Regions from separate parts of the Bacillus cereus group sp. N8 genome, predicted to be linked through region 2. Evidence: riboswitches for the same ligand, from Rfam matches in the RefSeq annotation. Region 2 holds a riboswitch; each other region holds the start of a gene.

Region 1 (3,173 bases), on a different contig from region 2:
ATGCTTTCTTTCCTTTCAATAAACCTTTCGGCAGGGCTCCTTCATATTTATAAGCAAATCCAGCTACAAAAATACGATTGATAAATCCTTTTAAAATAGCAGGCATGCCCCACCACCATATCGGATATATGAAAAGAAGAGTATCCGCCGCTTTCACTAATTCTCTATATCGCTTCGTCTCTTCTTCATATAGTAAATCCCGTCTTTTTTTCTCTTCATTAAATACAAGCACTGGATCAAATTGTTCTTTATATAAATCAAGTAGCGTAACAGAATGATTTGTTTCCCCAAGTCCTTTTTGCACATGCTCTAAAATCGCTGCGTTAAAGCTTGAAGGACTAGGGTGAGCGTATATAATTAGTACGTTCACTACAAAGCAACTCCCCTCTACAGTTAAATCTTCCCTTTCTTTAACATCGTCTCTACGATTTGGACATTTTTTGAACTTTGTAACAAACGATTTAGTACTGTTAGTAATTCTTCTTTTTCTAAACCTTTCAGTTGTTCTTTAACTGTACTCTCACCAGCATCTTGAATATCATACACAACTGCCGCCATATGCTTACAATAATTTTCATTCGGACACTCGCAGCTGCTTTTTGTAAAATCAGTAAGGTCAATAATTACTTCATAGTTTCCTGCATTTCCAGTAACGAAAGCAAATACTTTCTTGTCTTGTATTTCAACATCTTCTACATGTCCCTCTTCATAATATTCATAACCTTTATCTATAATGTACTTTGGAATCCATTTCGTTATATCTTTTAATAAGTAAGCGTACATCCTATCACCTCTTCCTTTAATTCCCTTTTGACTTCAAAAACCCCACATGTTATTCTAATTACTGTCAAGTAGCGAGTCTACGTGACAAAACGACTGACACCTATTCGGCGAAGGTGTCTCTTTTATTTGCAGCCGATAATGAAGTGCCTCTTTCAGGCACATTCAATCTTTGACACTACACACTCAACACCATTCCCTTGTATCAGGCTGCTTTAGCAGTCTTTTACACTACATACTTCAAAAAAAAAGAGAGCCTAGCTCCCTTTTCCCGCTTTATAAAATACCCCTTTTTCAGCATAGCGATATTCATCATCAGCTAAAGTAATTTTCCCATCCAGTTTGAGTTCATCTAATAGTCTTGATAAATAAAATTGATGTAACATTTTTTTCGTGAATTTTCCTTCATGATGCGAAACGATATGTTCTTGAATATCTAACAATGATATTGGCTTATCTTGCTCTATCATATATTCATAAACTGTACTACGCAGTTTTACGTATTTTTCGAGTGTCACAGTACTTCGCAACCCCTTTCTTCTTATTATATGTTTTCGTAATCGGTTTTTTTGCAACAAAAAAACCTCTCCGATAAGAAGAAGTTACGTATATCTTCGTCTTATCTCCCAGAACAAAAATGTTCTGCTGGAATTAGCACCTGCATCGCGGTTGCTGGGTTTCATCGGGCCAGTCCCTCCACCTCTCTGGATAAGAAAATATTCACTTTATAATAAACTATACGTAATTTCATTTTAATTGTCAAATAAATATAACAAATTATATTTTTCTCCTCAGTGTTCATACTACATGTATATGAGTAAAAAAGGAGGACTATGAAATGTATCAAAACGCCCGCGGATATGTACAAGATTCTTTTCAATCATTAAAAGAAGCAAAACATTGTTTAGAAGAAGCACTACAAACAGTTGAAAAAGATTTTAATCGCGCACGTATTGAACAATCCCTTTACGCCGTAGAGCAAGCATTGCAAAGATGTGATTATACCGTTCACATTTTAGAAAAAGATTGAAAACTTCCCATCAATAGATGGGAAGTTTTTTCAAATGGCATACTTCATTATTATTGCCGTTATGATTAAAAAATATACAGAATTAACAATTTCTAAAACCCCTACTTTTAATATAGAAATTTTTTTACCATACAATATAATTGCTCGAATGACACTTGGTACGAATATAAGAGAACACCATGGATTGATAGCAAATACAATTACCGTCAATACAATATGATACCCCCAAGATATGAGACGATACTTCGGATTATTTTTCTCACGAATCATTGTTTTCACATAAAACGTACTTCCTAAAAAATACAAAAATGAAATAAGCGCAATGAATACTGCGGTTTTATCGATTTGCTTCATTGAAAAATAATAACTTATTAAACCACCTATACAAAACACTATAATCGCACAAATATCATTTAGTAATGCTCGTTCATTTTTTTGACGAGCGTAATACATATTTACAATAAACAATGGAATCATTAATACTGCGAATAAAAGAATTCGCCATTCATATAATAAAGAAATCATCCCAAATACGAATGCAATGATAGAATAAACAATTGTAGCGTGTAGAAACTCTTTGTTTCGTCTTTTCCTTATGTACATAAGAAATGGATACGTAGCTAAATAGATAAAGAACCACGCTAAAAACAGTGGGATATGATAGAAAGTAGGGTTCCCAAGTATGACACTTAATAGAAATGGTATAACAAGCATAGCCCATGCACCATGTTGCTTCGGAATAACTAACTTCATTAACTATACACCTCCTCTTTGAAAATAATTCTCACCTAATATTATACAAATATTTTTATATAATAGCCGACTTATATTGGATCTATTTTTTGACAATAAAAAAATGCTCCTTACAATATGTAAGAAGCATGAAAGAGGCAAACGAATATGTAAGTCGCGACCCTACCTTATATGAGTATGCTTTTCTATGTCACGTTATGCTCATCTAATATACCGTATTTCTTTTTAAATCTTGTGAGGATCGTAATCCATGACGTACTAAATAACAGCAGGAAAATAACATTCGATATCGCGTGACTAAGATCGAAAGAAAAACTTGCGACATAGTAAGCAATAACTGTTTCCCAAGTTGCTTCCTGTATAAAACCGAGAAGACCCCAGAAATTCATAATCCAGCCAAATAAAAATCCAACGACGAATCCGTACAACAGTCTCCCCCACAGTTTTTTCATCAAAAATGTATTTCGGAGTAATCCCGCTATAAATCCGATCATACCCCAAGAGAACATTTGCCACGGCGTCCACGGACCTTGTCCTAAAAAAATATTAGATACAATGGCCGCCGTTGCCCCGATCATAAAGCCAGTTTCACTTCCAAAAACAATTGCAG
Region 2 (3,173 bases):
ATTTCTTCTATTCGATGTTCAATAATTACAATTGTTTTATTATATTTCTCATGTATATTTTTAATGAGTTCTATTGTATTCAAACTACATGCAGGATCCAAATTAGCTAACGGTTCATCAAATAATAATATATCTGCATTTGTCGTTAGCAGACCTGCAAGAGAGACTGTCTGTTTTTGACCTCCTGATAATTCATGTGGACTTTGTGTATGAAAGTCCTGCATGCTTACCTTGTTTAAAGAATCCGTAACAATCTTTCTCATTTCTATTTGATTTACACAATCGTTTTCTAATGCAAATGCTACATCCTCTTCGACAGTAAGACCTATAAATTGTGAATCTTGATCTTGTAATATTGTCCCTACGTGTTTACTCTGCTCAAAAACACTACCTTTTCTCGGGTCCTTTCCAGCTATTAAAATGTTACCGGTACTTATCCCTTCGTAAGAAAATGGGATTAGCCCATTTATACAATGCGCTAATGTTGACTTACCTGAACCACTTCGTCCAGCGATAAGTACCTTTTCCCCAGGATATATTTGAAATGTAATATTTTTTAAAGTAGGCTGCGTGGCATGCCTATATTGAAAGGTAAATTGTTCAAAAGAAATAATTGGTTGCATGTATTCATCCCTACTTTTCAATTTTTAAATGTGTATGTTTCTTATTTGATTTCGCTAAGCCGATCGTGATTGGTAAGCCAAGAACTAAAAATACGATAACGTCTGCAATTGTTGCGCCTAGTACTTGTATAACTATTTTGTCAAACGGTTCTCCCATCACAATAATATCGAATGCCCCAGCAAATATAATAGCAATGACAATACCAATTAACCCTGCAATTGCAAAATAAGAAATATCACGGTTATTATACGTTCCATGTTTTACACTAAAACCAACTCTTTTTTGTATGAGTCCCATTGCAAAACCAATAATACCTGAACTAATAACCCATCCCCACCAAATACCCCAACCAGCGATCGTATCTGTAACGGTATGACCGATGAGTCCTATTAAAAGTCCTGCTACCGGGCCAAATAACGCTCCAAAAACTGTTAAAATAGCCAATGCGGGTTTAATAAATGTATTCGGTGCGATAGAAAATCCCCAAAGCCCTAATACCCCGTATAAAGCTGCTCCAATTCCAATAGCTACTACTAGCTTTGTCGTTAATTTGTTCATTACAATTCCCCTCTCGTATTATTCAACTTTTAATACTCTATATTTCTTTTGAAAATAAATTATGCATCGACACTTCCTTTCTATACAACAAAAAATGACCTCTTAAATAAGAGGTCATTTTCTTTCACGTACAAGAATCCCCTTATCTTTCAAAAGACACATAATGTCCTCTGCGGAATTAGCACCTTCCTATGTAATTACATAGGGGTTGCTGAGGCTTCATAGGGCCGTTCCCTCTACCTCTCTGGATAAGTATTAATTTATAATTCGTATTATGGCACTAAGAAAGATAAATTTCAACACTTTTCTAATTATTTTTATTTTTTATTAAATAGTGCATTTAAATCATTGTATTCTTATCGGAATTATGAAATAATAAATTCAAAATTGTTACAGGGGGGAATGTATGATGAAAGTAATTGGTTTAATTGGTGGGTTAAGCTGGGAATCTACATCACTATACTATAAACATATTAATACTCTAACAATCTCTCAATACGATCAAAATGCGAAGCTAGTTTTATATAGTATGGATTTTGGAGAAGTAACTACTTTATTACAAAACCATCAATATGAAGAAGTGAAAAACGAATTAGTCACAGTTGCTAAAAAGGTTGAAAAGTCCGGGGCGGAATGTTTACTAATGTGTTCAAATACGGTCCATTTATTTGCTGAGGAAGTAGAACAAGCAATATCAATCCCACTTCTTCATATCGGTGATGTAAGTGCTAAAGAAATGGTAGAACAGAATATAAAACGTATCGGACTATTAGGAACAAAACAAACGATGGAACAAGATTTCTATACATCACGACTAGCAAAATATAACATTGAGACAATTATCCCAAATGACGAAGAAAGAACTTTTATCCATCACGTCATATTAAACGAATTAAGTAGAGGCATTATTTCAGAAACTTCAAGAGAGAAACTAATACAAATTACCAATTCATTAATTCAAAACGGTGCGGAAGGTATATTACTAGGCTGTACTGAAATACCATTGCTTATTTCCCAAAATGACCTTACTGTTCCTGTTTTTGATACTGCTTTTTTACATGCAAATACTGCTGTACAATTTGCTGGATAATAATATAAAAGCATAAAGGTGGATCCTCTATGCTTTTATATTGTCCGAACTATTTATTTAAAAGAGCATCAATAACTGCAATGGCTCTTTTGGAACCACCACACTCTAAAAAACTTTCATTCAGTTTTCGAATGCCATGTCTATACTTTTTATTTGAAAGAACGTCTGTTACCGCCTCTTTTAAAGTTTGCACATTAACATGCTCTTTCAATAATCTATGTGCTGCCTCAAGCTCAGTTAATCTTTGCGCTATCATAGGTTGATCTTTATCATGCGGTATTATCACAAATGGGACATTGTAATAAATTGCATCGTGCACACTATTCATTCCACCATGTGTAATAAAAACATCTGCTTCACTTAATATTTCTGATTGAGGTACGTAAGGGGCTATAATAAAGTTGTCTGGCGCTTGCTTAATTTTTGAAATATCATTTCTATCACCGATCGCCATTACTACAATCCCTTCGAAATTTGAAAAAGCATCAATACAAGTATTAAAAAATGGTTCGAGCCCTTCAAGAAGTGTTCCCATTGAAATATAAATAACTTTCTTTTTTGAAAGCAATTCAAGTGGAAACTTTGCATTTGTTTTGCGCTTTATAATACTCGGTCCAATAAAAACATTGTTTTCTCCGAACGAATCGCTATTAGGCTGAAAATAACGACTTGTATACACGAGACTAATATCTCCCTTATTATGCATAAATTGAAGATTATTTTTGGGCTTTACTCCAAATTCATGTTCCATTTGATACAGTAACTTTTCAGAGAGTTCATCGGGTTGGAATTGTATTTCTGCATTTGGATGAAAAGGCAAGGTTTCCAATAATTCTGGTGGAATTAAAAATATAGGAGAGGAAACTATGCCTGGAACTTGTAAATATTCCTTTACTAACTC
Region 3 (3,173 bases), on a different contig from region 2:
TTCTGCAATTTTTCCAAGGTGTAGCAGATGCAATGTTTTATGTAACGAACCAAGTTATGAAGTTTGCGCCATTTGGTGTATTCGCATTAATTGGTGTTACAGTTTCTACATTCGGATTAGCTTCATTAATTCCATTAGGGAAATTACTCATTGTAGTATACGGAGCAATGATATTCTTCGTTGTGGTCGTATTAGGACTTACAGCGAAAATATTCGGTATTAACATTTTCCAATTCTTTAAAATTTTAAAAGACGAGCTGATCTTAGCGTATTCTACAGCAAGTTCAGAAACGGTTTTACCGAAAATTATGGAGAAAATGGAGAAATTCGGTTGCCCGAAAGCAATTACATCTTTCGTTATTCCAACAGGTTATTCATTTAACTTAGATGGATCAACGTTATATCAAGCAATTGCGGCAATTTTCTTAGCGCAAATGTACGGTATTGAATTATCCATTACACAACAAATTACGTTATTACTTGTATTAATGGTTACATCAAAAGGTATCGCGGGTGTACCGGGCGTATCATTCGTTGTATTATTAGCAACACTTGGTACAGTAGGTATTCCAGCTGAAGGTTTAGCGTTTATTGCAGGTATTGACCGTATTCTAGATATGGCCCGTACGGCAGTTAACGTTGTAGGTAACTCTTTAGCGGCTGTAGTTATGTCTAAGTGGGAAGGTCAATATGACGCTGAAAAAGGACAAGCCTATTTAAAAGAGATATCTGAAAAGGGTCAAGCGGCTTAATTATGATTTGAAAAGCTCTCACATATTATGTGAGAGCTTTTCTGTATGTAGAAGAGGAGCGAAAGTTATGAAACGTAAGTACGGTGATGGTTCTACGTGGAAGCGATTAATAGAGAAGACATACACAGTAAAACGAGTTGAAGCAGGTATGTTAGGAATATTGGATATAAAAAAGGTGAGAGAGCCTAGTTATAAAGAATACAATAGTAAAGAGATTTGCATTGCAGGTGATGGGTATACATGGATGCAATATTTTATAAGCGACAAAAACTTTGCAATTACAGCTATGTTAGACAATCAAAAACAATTAGTGCAATATTATATCGATGTGACGAAAGAATTTAAAATTGACGATCGTGGTTTGCCTTATTTTGATGATTTATACTTAGATGTAGTATTGTTACCGAGCGGTGAGATTTATGTATTGGATGAAGATGAGTTAGAGGATGCCTATAATATAGGTGATGTTACTAAGGAAGAATATGAATTAGCATGGCGTATAACAAAATGGATTGTAGCAACGATAAAAAATGAAGAATTTTCTTGGATTTCAATATTAGATAAAGAAATCGAAAAGTTAAAATGATTGTTGTATTCAAATTTTTGCATAATTACCAAAAAAATCTATACAAAAAATAATTGACTTTTGTTTTGTAAGCGAGTAAAGTTAGGGAAGAAATTATTATTAAAAAATAAATATGAAACCTTCTTATAAAGAGAGGCGGAGGGACTGGCCCTACGATGCCTCGGCAGCGGACTCGATTTCAGAGTGCTGTGCCAAATCCAGCAAGCATGTGCTTGAAAGATGAGAAGAGCGTTTCTTATAGATGTATAAGACCTCTTCTCATTGGAAGAGGTCTTTTGTTATTCATTAGAAAAAGGTTGAAACTAGGGAGAGATGGTACTTTGAAAGAAACGAGAGGAAATGGTTTGGCTTTATTACCACTTGGGATATTTTTGGCGCTATTTATTGGTTCTGGAATTATTACAGGTGATTTCTATAAATTGCCGATACTTGTAGCAATTTCAATTGCTGTAGGGGTCGCTTTAGTGATGAATCGTAAAGAAAGCTTTAATGCGAAAGTAGAACGATTTGCTAAAGGTGCAGGAAATCCGGATATTATGATTATGGTATTAATTTTTGTACTTGCAGGGGCGTTTTCTGAAACAGCAAAAGGAATGGGCGGAGTTGATTCAACTGTTAATTTAGCGTTATCTATTTTGCCACCAGGATTTATCGTTGCTGGAATTTTTGTTATAGGGGCATTTATTTCATTAGCGATGGGAACTTCAATGGGAACAATTGCAGCACTAGCACCAATTGCTGTAGGGATTAGTGGGCAAACTGATATCTCAATTGCACTTGCGATGGCTACTGTTGTGGGCGGAGCGATGTTTGGTGATAATTTATCATTTATTTCAGATACAACAATTGCTGCTGTTCGTTCACAAGGAACAGAAATGAAAGATAAGTTTAAAACGAACTTTTTAATTGTATTGCCAGCTGCTATTATTACAATTGTACTATTAGTAATAATTACTTTAGGAAGTGATACACAAGTTAAAGCCCATAGTTTCGACTGGATAAAGATTTTACCGTATGCAGGAGTACTTATTACGGCGTTACTTGGTTGGAATGTACTTATTGTGTTAACTGGTGGAACTGTATTATCAGGTGTTATAGGGCTTATAGATGGAAGTTACACGTTAGAAAGTTTCTTTAAAAGTGTAACGACTGGCATGGGCAGTATGATGGAGCTAGTATTACTTGCTATATTAATCGGTGGTATGGTTGAACTGATCCAATATAATGGTGGTATTCAATATTTAATGAATCTTTTAACGCGTAATATTCGTTCGAAAAAAGGAGCAGAGTTCGGTATTGCTGGTTTAGTGAGTATGACGAATATGTGTACAGCGAATAATACGATTTCGATTATTTTTACGGGTCCTCTTGCGAAGAACATTGCGGATCAATATGAAATTGATCCACGTAAATCAGCGAGTGTACTAGATCTTTTCTCTTGCTGTATACAAGGGTTAATCCCATATGGTGCTCAAATGTTAACTGCGGCAGGATTTGCTGCGTTATCTCCGGTTGAATTGTTACCATATGCATTTTATCCGATCTTAGTTGGAGTATGTGGAATCATTTCTATATTAATTGGTTTCCCGAGATTTTCTAAAGTGGCGGAAAAAAAAGAGTATCATAAAACAGCATGATTAAATATGGATGTTATTCGTAGTAACAGAAGCCGTACAGAGAATATTCTCTGTACGGCTTTTTATGTGTGATAAAAGAGGGAATTATCCTATCCTACCTTCTGTTTTTACAAAAGGCTGAATTTAACTCAGTCTTAAGTCTGAGTTAAAAACGGTTCTTAAGCTCGTTATGAAAAAAAGAAAAAATAGTTAAGATAA
Region 4 (3,173 bases), on a different contig from region 2:
ACCCCTCCAGAAACTGTCTGTTGAAATAGTGTTCGGAAGAGTTGAATATCAGCACTCTTAGATTCATATTTTATTAGTTCTTTTCCTAAGTATAGAGCTTGCTTCTTAGCTTGAATTCTTTTTTCTTTATTTGCTATTTCATCTAAATCAGCTACATGAGCTAAGCCAATTGTTCTACGAATCAGTTCACATCCGGCAAACCCGACGGCATCAGTAAAGATATTTTGCAAAATAATTGGTAACCATTGTTTTTCTTTCGTATATGCTTCTACCCCTTCTCCAATCCATAACCTCGTAAAAGCTTCTACAAAATAACTCCATGTCTTCTCTATATGGAAAAATAGTATATTTCTCTGCTCTTCTTCTCTTGATAAAGCATTTAATAATAAATTTGCAACAAATTGACCGATATCAAATCCAAATGGACCGTACGTTGCAAACTCTGGATCAATTACTTTCGTTTCAGAAGGTGATGAAAATATACTACCAGTATGTAAATCTCCGTGTATGAGAGCCTCTTTTCTCGTCAAAAACTTATACTTATACTGTGCTACTTTTAATTTTAAAGTTTTATCACTCCATAGTTCATCAACCACTAGTTGTAACTCTGGTTCATAATCATTTGTATCATAATGACTAAACGGATCTGTAAACACTAAATCTTCTGTAATTTTGCTAAGGTCTGGGTTTACAAATGTACCTTCTAGTACCCTTTTCTCTTCTGACTGTAAACCGAAATCTGAAGTATAAAACAACACATGTGCTAGAAAACGACCAATATGTTGGGATAAAAGTGGATATCCTTCTCCATCTATTAATCCTTTTCTTGTAATTGTTAGCCTTGATAAGTCTTCTATGACTGTTATTGCTAACTCTTCATCATGACTGTACACTACCGGCACATATTCCGGCACATACTTCGCGAAAATTTGTAATGCTTTACTTTCAATCGTCGCTCTTTTTATAGACAGTGGCCAGCTCTCACCAACGACTTTCGCATATGGCAGTGCTTGTTTTATTATAATAGACTTCTCTCCATCATCTAATTTGAACACGTAATTTAAATTTCCATCTCCAATTTCATGACAAACTACATTTGCTTTCTTTTCAAAATAACCGTGTTCCTTCGCATATTGTATAGCTGTTGTTTCAGTTAATGAATAATATCCCATCGTCTTCTCCTCCTTTTCATTCAGAGGTTTTTCTAAAATAGAAAAACCCCTTTCCACAAAGAAAGAGGTTTGAAGTTTATCTTCTCCCCTCTTATCTGCCAGAAAGTAAACCTTCTGTTGGAATTAGCACCGTGCCTTTTGGCGTCATAAACGCCCCATTTCACAATGGTATTACGGTCGGTTGCTGGGCTTCATCGGGCCAAATCCCTCCACCTGCTCTTGATAAGAGTTGTATAATTTTTTAGAATTTTTAACTTTATGTTGAAGACTATACCAAGAATAAAAATCACTTGTCAACATTTTATTTGTATAATTCTGGACGTCGATCTGCAAAAACTGGAATTCCTTTACGTACCTCTTTAATCTTCTCGAATGTAATTTCTCCAAATAAAATGGATTCCTCTTCATTTGCCTCTACTACAACTTCACCCCAAGGATCTACAATTAGAGAATGACCTGCAAACTCATTATTCGGATCCTTTCCTGCCCTATTACATGCAACAACATAACACTGATTTTCAACTGCTCTTGCTTGCAATAGCAAGCGCCAATGCGCTAAACGAACTAATGGCCATTCTGCTACAACAAATAAAACTTTTGCACCTTTAGCAGTATGAACGCGCATCCACTCTGGAAAACGAATATCATAACAAATGGTGCCAGCGCAGTCGACATCATCTAACTTAAATTCGCCTGTACTATTTCCAGCGATTAAATATTTATGTTCATCCATAAGCTGAAATAAATGCACTTTACTATATTCATTGACTAGCTGACCTTTATTAGTTACAACATACATTGTATTTGTAACACCTTGCTCTGTTTGCTTCGCTATGGAACCACCAACAATATGTACACCATATTGTTTCGACCATTCTTTCAACTTTTCTTTCGTTTCTACTCCATCCCTATCTGCAATTTCAGAAAGTCTCGTTAGATCATATCCTGTTGTCCATAGTTCTGGTAAGACGATAACATCTGGCCTTTCCTTCATCGCTTCACTTATTTTATTTTTAGCATTCTCAATATTTTTTTCTACATCTCCAAAGACAATATCCATTTGAATACATGCGACTTTCATTTTGTCAGCCCCATTCTTAATTTTTTTCTTTACAAAATACTGGAAAGATTATATCATTTGTCACTAGAATTGTAACAACTTTCAAAAGAGGTGGAAAGTATGAAATTATTTCAACCTTCTGAGATAGTAACATCATTGCCAACACAATTTTTCGCTTCACTTGTTGCAAAAGTTAACAAAGTCGTTGCAGCTGGTCACGATGTTATTAATCTAGGTCAAGGTAATCCAGATCAACCAACACCGCAGCATATCGTAAAAGCTTTACAAGATGCTGCAGAAAAGACTATTCATCATAAATATCCGCCATTTCGCGGACATGAAAGTTTAAAAGAAGCCGTGGCAACATTCTATCAACGTGAATATGGTGTAGTAGTAAATCCAAAAACGGAAGTTGCTATTTTGTTTGGTGGAAAAGCTGGATTAGTAGAATTACCAATTTGTTTTACAAACCCTGGTGATACTATTCTCGTTCCAGATCCAGGCTATCCAGATTATTTATCCGGAGTTGCTTTAGCAAAAGCACAATTTGAAACAATACCGCTTATTGCAGAAAATAACTTTTTACCGGATTATACAAAAATTGATGACTCTATTGCGAAACAAGCAAAGTTAATGTTTTTAAACTATCCAAACAATCCTACTGGTGCTACTGCATCAAAAGATTTCTTTGATGAAACCATTCATTTTGCTAATAAACATAATATATTAGTTGTTCACGATTTTGCTTACGGTGCTATTGGATTTGATGGTCAAAAACCAGTTAGTTTCTTGCAAGCAGACGGCGCCAAAGATACAGGAATTGAAATTTACACATTATCAAAAACTTTTAATATGGCCGGATGGCGTATTGCTTTTGCAGTGGGGAATGAAAGTGTCATTGAAACAATTAACTTATTACAAGATCATATGTATGTTAGTAT

What was found. Region 2 has a riboswitch for S-adenosylmethionine ahead of JDS80_RS23240 (ECF-type riboflavin transporter substrate-binding protein). Riboswitches for the same ligand answer to the same signal wherever they lie in the genome.
Region 1: linked by a shared signal. The riboswitch ahead of JDS80_RS06360 (hypothetical protein) and the one ahead of JDS80_RS23240 (ECF-type riboflavin transporter substrate-binding protein) in region 2 are both predicted to bind S-adenosylmethionine.
Region 3: linked by a shared signal. The riboswitch ahead of JDS80_RS06080 (Na+/H+ antiporter NhaC family protein) and the one ahead of JDS80_RS23240 (ECF-type riboflavin transporter substrate-binding protein) in region 2 are both predicted to bind S-adenosylmethionine.
Region 4: linked by a shared signal. The riboswitch ahead of mtnK (S-methyl-5-thioribose kinase) and the one ahead of JDS80_RS23240 (ECF-type riboflavin transporter substrate-binding protein) in region 2 are both predicted to bind S-adenosylmethionine.

What each region holds. Positions count from the first base shown of each region.
Region 1 covers NZ_JAEHBK010000003.1:8,660-11,832, forward strand. Annotated here, with positions in the region: gene JDS80_RS06350 (NAD(P)H-dependent oxidoreductase) at 1-370, opposite strand, end outside; gene JDS80_RS06355 (SWIM zinc finger family protein) at 394-783, opposite strand; gene JDS80_RS06360 (hypothetical protein) at 1,038-1,358, opposite strand; SAM riboswitch class I at 1,397-1,495, opposite strand; gene JDS80_RS06365 (hypothetical protein) at 1,619-1,810, shown strand; gene JDS80_RS06370 (YwiC-like family protein) at 1,841-2,563, opposite strand; gene JDS80_RS06375 (ECF transporter S component) at 2,749-3,173, opposite strand, start outside.
Region 2 covers NZ_JAEHBK010000022.1:31,678-34,850, reverse strand. Annotated here, with positions in the region: gene JDS80_RS23245 (ABC transporter ATP-binding protein) at 1-623, opposite strand, end outside; gene JDS80_RS23240 (ECF-type riboflavin transporter substrate-binding protein) at 634-1,182, opposite strand; SAM riboswitch class I at 1,322-1,437, opposite strand; gene JDS80_RS23235 (aspartate/glutamate racemase family protein) at 1,589-2,272, shown strand; gene JDS80_RS23230 (macrolide family glycosyltransferase) at 2,322-3,173, opposite strand, start outside.
Region 3 covers NZ_JAEHBK010000002.1:384,832-388,004, reverse strand. Annotated here, with positions in the region: gene gltP (glutamate/aspartate:proton symporter GltP) at 1-752, shown strand, start outside; gene JDS80_RS06085 (ribonuclease FAU-1 family protein) at 820-1,338, shown strand; SAM riboswitch class I at 1,459-1,564, shown strand; gene JDS80_RS06080 (Na+/H+ antiporter NhaC family protein) at 1,659-2,975, shown strand.
Region 4 covers NZ_JAEHBK010000001.1:449,139-452,311, reverse strand. Annotated here, with positions in the region: gene mtnK (S-methyl-5-thioribose kinase) at 1-1,172, opposite strand, end outside; SAM riboswitch class I at 1,261-1,401, opposite strand; gene JDS80_RS02455 (carbon-nitrogen family hydrolase) at 1,474-2,253, opposite strand; gene JDS80_RS02450 (pyridoxal phosphate-dependent aminotransferase) at 2,353-3,173, shown strand, end outside.